Regions from separate parts of the Streptomyces sp. NPDC050263 genome, predicted to be linked through region 2. Evidence: riboswitches for the same ligand, from Rfam matches in the RefSeq annotation. Region 2 holds a riboswitch; the other holds the start of a gene.
What was found. A riboswitch is a leader RNA that binds a small molecule or an ion and turns the genes downstream of it on or off. The one in region 2 is predicted to bind cobalamin.

Region 1: it holds a riboswitch for cobalamin, as region 2 does, so the genes downstream of both, AB0J04_RS17820 (cobalamin biosynthesis protein) here and AB0J04_RS17580 (ABC transporter substrate-binding protein) in region 2, are expected to answer to the same signal.

The regions. Positions count from the first base shown of each region.
Region 1 covers NZ_JBFAKW010000034.1:15,027-18,728, forward strand. Annotated here, with positions in the region: gene AB0J04_RS17810 (trypsin-like peptidase domain-containing protein) at 1-924, opposite strand, end outside; gene AB0J04_RS17815 (CU044_2847 family protein) at 908-1,279, opposite strand; cobalamin riboswitch at 1,496-1,638, shown strand; gene AB0J04_RS17820 (cobalamin biosynthesis protein) at 1,738-2,703, shown strand; gene AB0J04_RS17825 (cobyric acid synthase) at 2,700-3,702, shown strand, end outside.
Region 2 covers NZ_JBFAKW010000033.1:46,258-49,959, forward strand. Annotated here, with positions in the region: gene AB0J04_RS17575 (iron chelate uptake ABC transporter family permease subunit) at 1-980, opposite strand, end outside; gene AB0J04_RS17580 (ABC transporter substrate-binding protein) at 977-2,014, opposite strand; cobalamin riboswitch at 2,056-2,264, opposite strand; gene AB0J04_RS17585 (citryl-CoA lyase) at 2,305-3,138, opposite strand; gene AB0J04_RS17590 (CoA transferase) at 3,135-3,702, opposite strand, start outside.

The DNA of each region.
Region 1 (3,702 bases), on a different contig from region 2:
GGCCAGATCCCGGGCCGCCGGGAACTGCTCGCCGAGCGCCTCCGCGAGCGTGCGCACCGGGTCGGTGTCCGGCTGACCCGTGAAGTCCGTGACCGTGTGGCCCGTGGAGCGCAGCAGCGGCACCACCCCGGCCCGCACCAGCGACGACTTCCCGACCCCGGACGCCCCCGCCACCGGGACGAAGGGGTGGGTGCGGAGGGCCTCGGCGATCCGTTCGCTGTCCGCCCGGCGGGCGAAGAACACCGCCGCGTCCTCCTCGCGGAACGCCTCCAGGCCCCGGAAAGGCGACGGGCGCAGGCTCGGGTCCAGGCCCAGGAGGAGGGCCGCCGGGATCAGGTACGCCGTTGTCGCGCCGGTGCCTGTCTCCGCCGCCACCGTCATGCCGACCACCGCGCCCTGGTCGGTGTCCCAGACCGGGCCGCCGCTGAAGCCTCGGCCGATGGGCGGGGTGCCGGAGGCGGGGCGGGCCTCCATCGACGTCCAGCCCTTGCCCACCGGGGCGCGGAGGCGGCCGTCGACCCAGACGCCGTGGTCGTCGGTGTGCAGTGGGAAGCCCAGGACTCGGAAAGCGTGGTCCCAGACGGCTGTGCCGCCGGCGAAGCGGACGGGGGCGGTGCCGAGGGCCGCCTCCTCCAGCGACAGCAGCGCCATGTCGCCTCCGCCGTCCGCACGGACCGGGCTCCAGCGGGTGACCGTCGCCCGCAGGCGCGCGGAAGGCCGCGTCAACAGAGGGAAGTCGACCGTCACCGGGGCGGCGGGGGCCGACGTGTCCGTCTCTGCCGTGCCCAGGGCGCTCGCCACCACGTGTGCGCAGGTGCACAGCGTCCGCTCCGCGATCAGAAAGCCCGAGCCCGTCACCCGGCCGTCCGCGCCCCAGAAGCGGGCGACGGCGTTCGGGAGTTCGTCGTCAGGCGTCGCTGCCACTGTCACCGTCACGCTGTCCGGGGAGTGCGCTCTCGTCCCGGTTCGTCCACTCCATGCTCACCGTGAAGTGCGCCTCCGTGGAGCCCCGCGCCACCACCACACCCGCCTCCGCGCTCAGCGTGATGCCGAATTCGACCGTGACGGAACCGGGCGGTTTCGCCAGACCTCGGGCGCCCTCCAGGACCGCTCCCAGCGCGGGGCGCACCCGGGCCAGTGCCTGTTGGAGGGTTTCCGCGGCTCCCGCCACCGCGCCGCCGCCCCGGGAGACCCGTTGCACTCCGGCCGGGCCCTCGCCGGACACCTCCAGCAGCACGATCTGCCCGTCGTCCAGCAGCATTTCGCCCACGTAGGCCACTTCGGGTCCCCTCCCTGGTCCGTGGCGCCCTTTGCCGGGCGTACGTGACATTGCAGGCTCCGCGCTCCGCGATCTCAAGCCGGTCCCGCGAGGTCCGCCCGCAAGAGGGGTTTTCCGCCGGGAGCCGGGCGCGAGGGGCGGTCGTCGTGGTAGCCGTCGCAGCAGCTGTGTGGGGTTCTGCACACTCTCCCCTTGCAGGTCAACGGCAAGTTGACGGCCGTTCCGGGCCCGTGGTGGACTGCCGGAGCCATCTACGACGGCAGGAGAGGAAGCCGGTGTGAATCCGGCGCGGTCCCGCCACTGTCACCGGGGTAGTAAGCCCCGGGAGCCAGGAACTCTCACCGTCGGTCTAGTCGAACCAGGGCGCGGACACCCTGAGTGAGGACAAATCGCCATGCGCGCTCGGCCGTTGAGGTACCGCATCAGGTCGCTGCCCGACCCCACGGCCGGCTGAGCCCGTGCGTGCCGATCGCGTCTTCGCGTACGGCGCCGCCGCCGGCCTCCTCGGTGATCTGCTGCTCGGCGATCCCCGCCGGGGGCATCCGGTCGCCGCGTTCGGGCGGGCCGCGGGTGCGGTGGAGCGGGTGTTGTGGCGGGACCATCGGGGGTGGGGCGCCCTGCACACCCTCGTGTGCGCCGGGAGCGCCGTCGCGCTGGGGGCTGTCGCCGACACCTGCGTACGTCGCTCCCCCGCCGTCTCCGTGGTCCTCACCTCCGCCGCCACCTGGGCCGTCGTCGGGGGCTCCTCGCTCGTGCGCGAGGCGCGGGGCATCGGGCGGGCCCTCGAAGCGGGGGACGTCGAGGCCGCTCGGGAGCGGCTGCCGCATCTGTGCGGGCGGGATCCGCAGGCGCTGGATGCGGACGGGATCGCCCGGGCTGTCGTGGAGTCCGTTGCCGAGAACACCTCCGACGCCGTCGTCGGGGCGCTGGTGTGGGGGGCCGTCGGCGGCGTGCCCGGGCTGGTCGGCTTCCGGGCCGTCAACACCCTCGATGCCATGGTCGGGCACCGGTCGCCGCGCCATCTGCGCTTCGGGTGGGCCTCGGCTCGGCTCGACGACCTCGCCGGGTGGCCGGGGGCCCGGCTGACCGCCGTGCTCGCCGCCGTGGCCGGGGACGATCCGCGCGCCGCCGTTCGGGCCTGGCGGGCGGATGCGCGCAAGCACCCCAGTCCCAACGCGGGGCCCGTCGAGGCGTCGTTCGCCGGGGCGCTCGGGGTGCGGCTGGGCGGGACCCTGTCGTACGGCGGCCGGGTCGAGCACCGGCCCGTGCTCAACGGGGCGGCCGGGCGGGCCGTCGGCGCCGAGGACATCGAACGTGCCGCGCGGCTGTCCCGCCGGGTCGGTCTGCTCGCGCTCGGCGTGACCGTCGCCGCGCGCGCCGTCGCCGCGGCAGTGAACGCGAGAGCGAAGGGGCGTACCTCATGACGGGCGGCGGGCTTCTTGTCGCCGGCACGACCTCCGATGCCGGCAAGAGTGTCGTCACGGCCGGGATCTGCCGGTGGCTGGTGCGGCAGGGGGTGAAGGTCGCGCCCTTCAAGGCCCAGAACATGTCCCTGAATTCGTTCGTGACGAAGGAAGGCGCCGAGATCGGGCGGGCTCAGGCCATGCAGGCGCAGGCCTGCCGGGTCGAGCCGACCGCGCTCATGAACCCCGTGCTGCTGAAGCCGGGCGGCGAGCAGAGCAGTCAGGTCGTGCTGCTCGGGAAGCCCGTCGGGGAGCTCAGCGCCCGTGGGTATCACGGGGGGCGGCAGCAGAGACTCCTGGGAACCGTTCTCGACTGTCTCGCCGAGTTGCGGGGCACGTATGACGCGGTGATCTGTGAGGGGGCCGGCTCTCCCGCCGAGATCAATCTCCGGCGGACCGACATCGTCAACATGGGGATCGCCCGCAATGCCGGGCTTCCCGTCCTCGTCGTCGGTGACATCGATCGCGGTGGGGTCTTCGCGTCCTTCTTCGGGACCGTCGCGCTCCTCTCCCCCGAGGACCAGCAGCTCGTCGCCGGGTTCCTCGTCAACAAGTTCCGCGGCGACGTCTCCCTGCTGGAGCCGGGGCTCGACATGCTGCTCGGGCTCACCGGGCGGCGGACCTACGGCGTGCTGCCGTTCCGGCACGGGCTCGGGATCGACGAGGAGGACGGAATGGGGGTCCCCCCGCTCGGGCGAAGCCGAGAGTGGGGGAGCGTGTCGCTGCGCGGCACCGTGCGCGAGTCGAACACCGCCTTGCCCGTGGGGGACGACGTGCTGCGGGTCGCCGTGTGCGCGGTACCGCTCATGTCCAACTTCACCGACGTGGACGCGCTCGCCGCCGAGCCTGGTGTCGTCGTGCGGTTCGTGGACCGGCCGGAGGAGCTCGCCGACGCCGATCTCGTCGTCGTCCCCGGGACCCGGGGGACCGTCCGCGCGCTGGAGTGGCTGCGGGAGCGCG
Region 2 (3,702 bases):
TGCGGGTCCAGGACGGTACGGGCCAGGGTGTCGGCCCACACCAGGAACACCGCCCCGGCGAGCGCGCCGACCGGCAGCAGCCGGGTGTGCCCCGGGCCGACCAGGGCGCGGGCCGCGTGCGGCAGGACGAGCCCGACGAAGCCGATCGCGCCCGCCGCGCTCACCAGCACGGCCGTCAGCAGCGCCGTCACGCACAGCAGCACCAGCCGGGTCCGGACCACCGCGACCCCGAGCGTGGCCGCCGCGTCCTGGCCGAAGGCGAACGCGTCCAGGGTGCGCGCGTACCCGAGGCACACCGCCAAGGCCCCGGTCAGGACGGTCAGACAGAGCCACACCTCGGTCCAGCCGGCCCCGCTGAGCGACCCGAGCAGCCAGAACAGCACGCCCCGGGTGGTCTCCGCGTCGGCCGCCGTCATCACGACGAACGAGGTCACGGCCGAGAACAACTGCATCGCGGCCACACCGGACAGCACCACCCGGTCCGTCGTACCGCCGAGCGTGTGGCTGAGCAGCAGCACCAGCGCGAACGAGCCGAGCGCGCCCACGAACGCGCCCCCCGACACGGACACGACGCTCCCGCCGACTCCGAGCACGACCACGACGACCGCCCCGGTCGACGCCCCGGAGGAGACCCCCAGGACGAAGGGGTCGGCGAGCGGGTTGCGCAGCAGCGACTGCAGCACCGCCCCGCACACGGCCAGCCCGGCACCGCACACCGCGGCGAGCAGGGTGCGCGGCAGCCGCAGGTTCCAGACGATGCCGTCCCGGATGGGGGACAGGTCCGAGGCGCCCCAGCCCAGATGGGAGGCGACCGTGGACCAGACGTCCCCGACGCCGATGTCCGCGGGCCCGATCGTGATGGCCACGGCGACGGACACCGCCAGCACCGCGAGCCCGGCGACCGGACCGGCCACGCCCCGCAGCACCCCGGCGGCTGCCCGGAGCCGTCGGACCCCGGGCGACCGCAGGGCGGTGGTCATCCGGCGAGCCCGTACGCGCGCAGCGCCGCGGCGACCTTCTCCACGCCTTCGACCGTGCGGATCGTGGGGTTCATGGCCTGCCCGCTGAGCAGCACGTACCGCTTCTGCTTCACCGCGTCCATGTTCTTGGTCGCCGGGTCGGACTCCAGGAACGCGATCTTCCGCGCGGCGGTCTCGGCCGTCTGCGACTTACGGGTGAGGTCGCCGATGACCAGTACGTCGGGGTTGCGGTCGGCGACGGTCTCCCAGTTGACCTGCGGCCATTCCTGCGTGCTGTCGTCGAAGACGTTCTTCGCGCCGAGCGCGTTCGTGATGATGCCCGGCGCACCGCAACAGCCCGCCAGGTAGGGGGACTCCTGGTTCGCGAACCAGTACAGGACGGTGGCGTTCTCGGCGTCGATCCCGGACGTGGCCTCGGCGACCCGGCCCTCGAGCTGCGTGACCAGCTTCTCGCCGCGCTCCTCCACCCCGAAGATCCGCGCCAGGTCGCGCACCTCGCGGTACACGGTGTCCATGGCCAGCGGCTCGGTCCGTGAGCCGTCGCCGTCGCCGCTGTTGTCCTTGCCCTCGCAGTCGGCGGGCGAGAGATACGTCGGCACCCCCAGCTCCTCGAACTTCTCGCGGGGAGCCACTCCGCCCTTGCTCAGCGTGGACGCGAAGGACGAGGCGACGAAGTCCGGCTCGGCGGCCAGCACCTTCTCGAACGACGGCTGGTTGTCGGCGAGCCGGGGCACCTTCGCGTCGGCCTTCTCCAGCCCCTTCATGACCGGGTCGGTCCAGGTGGCGGTGCCTGCCATCCGGTCGGCCAGGCCGAGCGAGAGCATGATCTCGGTGGTGCCCTGGTTCAGCGAGACGGCCCGCTTCGGAGGCGACTCGACGGTCACCTTCTGCCCGCAGTTGTCCAGCGTGACGGCCTTCGCGGACGCGGCGGCGCCCGAAGCCCCCTCGGACGACGAGCCCGAACCGCAGGCGGACAGCAGCAGTGCCCCGGACAGGAGCAGGACGGAACGGCGGGCGGGGCGTGACAGATGCACGAGGCGGCTTCCTAGGCGTCGAGGCCCATGCGCGGGGCCCGTTCGGACGGTCGGTTGCCAGCAGGTCTTCGGACTCGGGATCACCCCGGCGGGGCACCTTCCCAGACCCGGCCGTGGCCGTCGTCCAGTGGTTGCCGCCCCGCCCGTCACCCTTACCGCTGCGCGTCAGTTCCGGACTCCCACCGGATTCCCTGACCCGTGCACGCGTACGACCGCGTGTACGAATACGACTGGCGTCCGGAAATTACCATAGCCTTACCTAATCGCCCTACCTGCAACGTTCGTTTGCCCTACGGCGCTGCACCGGGGACGTAGTGGGCGTTGCGGTCGACCGAGCGGTAGACGTCGGGCGCGATGGGCCGGCGCAGTTCCTCGGCGAGGTGCCCGAGGAGCCCGGCCGTCCGGGCGAGCAGGGCGAAGCCGCGCAGCAGTTCGAGGGGGAGTCCGAGATCGGCGAGCGCCGCCCCGCAGACTCCGGCGCCGTTGAGGGGCAGCGCACGGCCGAGGACGTCCGGCGCCGTGCGCCCGACGGCCTCGAACAGGGCGAGGTGGGGGCCGTGGACGCCTTCCTCGTGGGCGATGCGGATGATGACCGGCGTCCGTGGGTCGCCCTCCTTGTGCACCGGGTGGCCGAGGCCGGGCACGAGCTGCTTCGCCGCCTTGCGTTCCGTCAGCGCTTCCCGTGCGAGCGCGTCCCATTCGGCCTCGGTGGCGGGGAGGGGCTCACCCGCCGCGTTCACCGCGGCGAGCACCTCGGCGAGGAAGCGGCCGGTGTCCTCGGTGACGCCCAGGAAGCGGGAGCCGCCGCCGAGCAGCCCGGCGGCGAGGGCCCCTTGCACGGACTCCGGCGCGGAGTACAGGGTCATGCGCGCGGCGATGGCGGTGGGGGTGAAACCGTGGTCGGCCAGCGCGACCAGCACCGTTTCGAAGAGCCGCACCTCGCCCGCGGTCGGGCGGCGCTGGGTGGCGAGCCAGAACGCGAGCTCGCCGAAGCCGACCTTGCCCATCAGGTCCTCCGCCAGGTTCTGCCCGAGGAGGCTGATGGTGGCGGCGTCCGAGGTCCCGAGACCGGTCGGGTATCGGGGCGGGTACTCGGGCTGGGGCTGGGGCTGTCCGGCGGTCATCGGTCCGTCTCCCTTTCCTTGTCCGCCGCGAGCCAGGCCCGCAGCTCTTCGCCGTGCTGGTCGAGGGCGGGGGGCGGAAGGTCGTGCCGGGGCGGGGTGCCGCTGAAGGTGATCGGGTTGCGGATCATCGGCACGGAGCCCGGCCCGCTGCCCAGGGTGACCACCGGGTCGAGCCCCAGGTCCGCCGCGAGCGCGACGCCTCCGTCGACGTGGTTGATCGGTCCGCAGGGCACACCCGCCGCGGACAGTCTCCTGAACCAGTCGTCCGCCGGGCGCTGTGCGAGCTTGGCGACCAGCAGCGGACGCAGTTGCTCGCGGTTGCGGGTGCGGGCCTCGTTGCCGGCGAACCGAGGGTCGTCGACCAGCTCGTCCAGGCCCAGTTCGACGCAGAGTCTGCGGAACTGGCCGTCGTTGCCCGCGATGACGATGAGGTCCTTGTCGGCCGTGGGCAGCGGTTCGTAGGGGAACAGGCTGGGATGTGCGTTGCCCATCCGGTGCGGGACGACCTCCCCGGCCACGTGGGCCGAGGTGTGGTTCACCAGTCCCGACAGTGCGGAGGAGAGG